DNA from 2 places in the Pseudomonas koreensis genome. Region 2 is predicted to be linked to the other one. Evidence: predicted binding sites of a transcription regulator. Region 2 holds the regulator's gene; the other holds the start of a gene.
The links. Region 2 encodes FliA, which starts transcription of late flagellar genes. Its sites were predicted from a motif close to CTAAAGTTTNNNNNNNNNNNGCCGNTAA; they were not measured.

Region 1: the regulator FliA is predicted to act here: its motif matches at 1,177-1,204, upstream of J2Y90_RS07770 (methyl-accepting chemotaxis protein).

The regions. Positions count from the first base shown of each region.
Region 1 covers NZ_JALJWP010000001.1:1,691,108-1,693,307, reverse strand. Annotated here, with positions in the region: gene J2Y90_RS07785 (formimidoylglutamate deiminase) at 1-23, shown strand, start outside; gene J2Y90_RS07780 (lipocalin family protein) at 145-714, opposite strand; gene J2Y90_RS07775 (outer membrane protein assembly factor BamE) at 744-998, opposite strand; gene J2Y90_RS07770 (methyl-accepting chemotaxis protein) at 1,280-2,200, shown strand, end outside.
Region 2 covers NZ_JALJWP010000001.1:3,047,755-3,049,954, reverse strand. Annotated here, with positions in the region: gene J2Y90_RS13695 (protein phosphatase CheZ) at 1-262, opposite strand, end outside; gene J2Y90_RS13690 (chemotaxis response regulator CheY) at 281-652, opposite strand; gene fliA (RNA polymerase sigma factor FliA) at 820-1,560, opposite strand; gene fleN (flagellar synthesis regulator FleN) at 1,557-2,200, opposite strand, start outside.

The DNA.
Region 1 (2,200 bases), 1.4 Mb from region 2:
TCCTGCGCGATCTCTTGGGCTGATCCAAAACCAAACTGTGGGAGCGAGCCTGCTCGCGAACGCGGTGTATCAGTCAACATTCATATCGACTGACACGCCCTCTTCGCGAGCAGGCTCGCTCCCACATTTGATTTGTATAGCGGCTTAATTGGATGTCTTGGCCATCTGCCGATCCGACGCGCGCCAGATCAATCGCGTAGTGTCGTAGCCCTGCTGACGCGCCTTGCTCAGCAATTCTTCGCGCACTACGCCGTTGACAGTCGGCGTGCGTGACAGCAGCCACAGATACTTGCGACTTGGATCGCCGACAATCGCGGTCTTGTAATCGCCGCTGACGTACAACACCCAATACTCGCCCTTCGCCACACCCGGCACCAGGCGCGAGAACCAGTTATCGAATTCGACCCAGAGCTTATCGGTCTTGCCGGGCACCTGGGGATAAGCCGTGCCCTTGGCTTCTTCCCACTGCCAGTCCGGCGTCAGACAGCGGTTGAGCACGCCGACATTACCGTCAGGCTTGAGGCTGTAGTGGGCTTCGGATTGCGCGCAATGGCGTTGAAAGTACATCGGCAAGCGTGCCAGTTCATACCAGGTGCCCTGATAACGCTTGAGATTGACGCTGTCGACGGTCTTCGGCGCCAGCGGGTCGACGCCGGAAGTGGCGCAGCCGGCCAGTACCAGGCCAGCAAAAAGGATCAGCAATAACCGCTTCATTTTTATCTCCGTGGGCGCGAAGCCCCGGTTTACTTCAGGCCTTGGCCGGAAAACATCAGCACTTTGTCACCGGCGTATTGCACGCTGATAAAGCTGTTCTTGTCGCCCCAGGTGCAGCTGGACATACCGAGCGCGCCCGAGCAATCGGTGGGCTTGCCGAGAAGGCTTTCCACTTCGGACTTGGCCATGCCGGCCGAGAGCTTCGAGTAGTTTTCCTGATTGACCTTGCTGCATGCGGCCAACAGCACGCAAAACGACAGCAGGGCGATAGATCGCAGCGACATGGTGAAACTCCTGGAACGAGGGGGGATGGCATGGTGCCAACCAGAAGCTTAGAAGAGCAAAGTGTCATCTGGTTCCGTGACCGGATGCCTATTTATCAGGCCGCCCGTCCGGCTTTTGCCGGTAAATCAAAAACTTTGTGAAGCTGTCGAGCATTTCGTCGACTTTCCCCGCAAGCGCCTAATCTTTGGCGCGCCGCGGTCGAAATAAGAGCAGCGCAACGCTGCCGAATATGGCAAATTGCCGCCCTTTCCTGACCAGCCCCTTCGCGGTAGTTCATTAGATGACCAGAAACATGAAATTCAGCCACAAGATCCTGCTGGCTGCTGCCCTCGTGGTGGCCGTTGCGTTCGCCTGTTTCATCTTCTTCAACGACTATCGCCAGCGTCAGGCATTGAGCAGCAGCACCGAAGCGACCATGCAGGAGCTGGGCAGCCTGACCACCAGCAACATCCAGACCTGGCTGGAAAGCCGCATTCAACTGCTGCAATCGCTGTCACAGCAGGTAGCCGTCGACGGCAACGCGCCCGCCAGCCTCAAGCGCATCATCGACCTGCCCGCCTACACCGGCAATTTCCAGCTCAGCTACTTCGGTGGCGCTGACGGCGTGATGTTTTCCGTGCCCGCCGGCAACCGCGCGCCGGACTATGACCCGCGTGCTCGCGGCTGGTACAAAGCGGCGAACAGCGCGCAACAGACTATCGTCACCGAACCGTACATCGCCGCTTCGTCGGGCAAACTGGTGATCACTGTGGCCACCCCGGTGCAGCGTCAAGGCCAGATGCTTGGCGTCGCCGGGGCCGATATCGACCTGACCAGTGTCAGCGCGATCATCAACTCGCTGAATTTCGGCGGCCACGGGCACGCGTTCATCGTCAGCGCCGAAGGCAAGATCCTGATTCACCCGGACAGCAAACTGGTGCTCAAAACCCTCGCCGAGGCCTATCCGAACGGTGCGCCTCAAGTCAGTCCGGGCCTGAAAGAAGTCGAGCTTGATGGCAAGACCCAGTTGATTTCCTTCACTCGCGTCAACGGCGTGCCGTCGGCCGACTGGTACGTGGCGCTGGTGCTCGACAAAGACACCGCGTTCTCGATGCTCAGTGAATTCCGCACCTCGGCACTGATCGCCATGGTCATCGCCGTGCTGATCATCATCGGCCTGCTCGGCATGCTGATTCGCGTGCTGATGCAGCCGCTGCTGACC
Region 2 (2,200 bases):
GTTCGGTGGCGTCGGTGATTTGCGACACTTCCTCGGCCTGCGGCATGTGCGGATCGATCTGGAAATTGACGATCGCACTGTGCAGTTCACGTGTGAGCTTGCCCACTTCCTGATACAGGCCGCGGTCACGGGTCTGATTGAGCTCATGGATCAGTTGCACCGCGTCGCCGAACCTGCCTTTTTCAAGACTTTCGACCAGTTCGACCGCGTGTTTTTTCAGGGTCGATTCGAAATCGCCCTGGGATGATTCGTTATGCTCCATAGCTCCCCCGCGCATTCATCAGCCGATGCGTTCGAAAATCTTCTCGATTTTGTCTTTCAACGCTTGAGCCGTGAAAGGTTTGACCACGTAACCGTTCACACCGGCCTGAGCGGCCTCGATGATCTGCTCGCGCTTGGCTTCGGCAGTCACCATCAACACCGGGAGGTGCTTGAGTTTTTCATCGGCACGCACGTGGCGCAGCAGGTCGATACCGGTCATGCCCGGCATGTTCCAGTCCGTTACCAGAAAGTCGATGCTGCCGCTGTTGAGCACCGGAATGGCAGTGGTGCCATCGTCGGCCTCGACGGTGTTGGTGAACCCAAGATCGCGCAGCAGGTTCTTGATGATCCGCCGCATCGTTGAGAAGTCATCAACGATGAGGATTTTCATGTCTTTGTTCAATTCGACCTCCAAGCAGTCTTAAACGCGCCCAGCACCTGGACGCGCCACTTCAATCAATCGGCGCAGCACTTAAAGTTTGTCTGGAGCACAACGGATCGAGACCGGCGCCGTTGATCACCGCACCAGCCTCGTTTCGCAGTGTCCCCACACTGCCTTCAGCGCGCTCGCCACTCCCCCAAACGCCCCCGCAGACGGGCCGCGCACTGGCTGTGTAACTGGCTGACCCGCGATTCACTGACGCCAAGGACTTCACCGATTTCCTTGAGGTTCAGCTCTTCGTCGTAGTACAGCGCCAACACCAGTCGCTCACGCTCCGGCAAATTGGCAATCGCGTCCGCCAGCGCCGCCTGGAAGCGTTCATCTTCCAGATCGCGTGACGGCTCCATATGCGCACTGGCGCCATCCTCGTGCAGCCCTTCGTGTTCGCCGTCCTGCAACAGGTCGTCGAAACTGAACAGGCGACTGCCCAAGGTGTCATTCAGAATCCCGTAGTAATCGTCGAGACTCAATTGGAGTTCGGCCGCAACCTCGTGATCTTTAGCGTCACGGCCGGTTTTAGCTTCAATCGAGCGAATCGCGTCGCTGACCATCCTGGTATTACGGTGAACCGAGCGTGGCGCCCAGTCCCCTTTGCGCACTTCGTCGAGCATCGCGCCGCGGATTCGAATGCCCGCGTACGTTTCGAAACTGGCGCCTTTGCTGGCGTCGTATTTGGTCGAGACTTCGAGCAAACCGATCATCCCGGCCTGGATCAGGTCTTCGACCTGCACGCTGGCCGGCAGGCGTGCCAGCAAGTGATAGGCAATGCGCTTGACCAGTGGCGCGTAGCGCTCGATCAATTCGTATTGCGCGTCACGCGCCGACTTTTTGTAAAGATTCATGCCACTGGCGGTCATATCACAGGCCCTGCGGTTTGCTGCACGAGACGCTCGACGAAAAATTCCAGATGACCGCGCGGGTTGGCGGGCAGCGGCCAGGTGTCGACCTTCTGGGCGATGGCCTTGAAGGCCAGCGCGCACTTGGAACGGGGAAAGGCTTCGTAGACGGCGCGCTGCTTCTGCACCGCTTTGCGCACACTTTCGTCGTAAGGCACGGCGCCGACATATTGTAGGGCGACGTCGAGAAAACGATCCGTGACCTTGGTCAACTTGGCGAACAGGTTGCGCCCTTCCTGCGGGCTCTGCGCCATGTTGGCCAGCACGCGGAAGCGGTTCATGCCGTAGTCGCGATTGAGCAACTTGATCAGCGCGTAGGCGTCGGTGATCGAAGTCGGCTCATCGCACACCACCAGCAACACCTCTTGCGCAGCGCGAACGAAACTGACTACCGAGTCACCGATACCCGCAGCGGTGTCGATCACCAGCACGTCGAGATTGTCGCCGATGTCGCTGAACGCCTGGATCAGACCGGCGTGTTGCGCCGGGCTCAGGTGCACCATGCTCTGCGTGCCGGAGGCCGCCGGCACGATGCGAATCCCGCCCGGCCCCTGCAACAGCACGTCGCGCAATTCGCAACGGCCTTCGATCACGTCGGCCA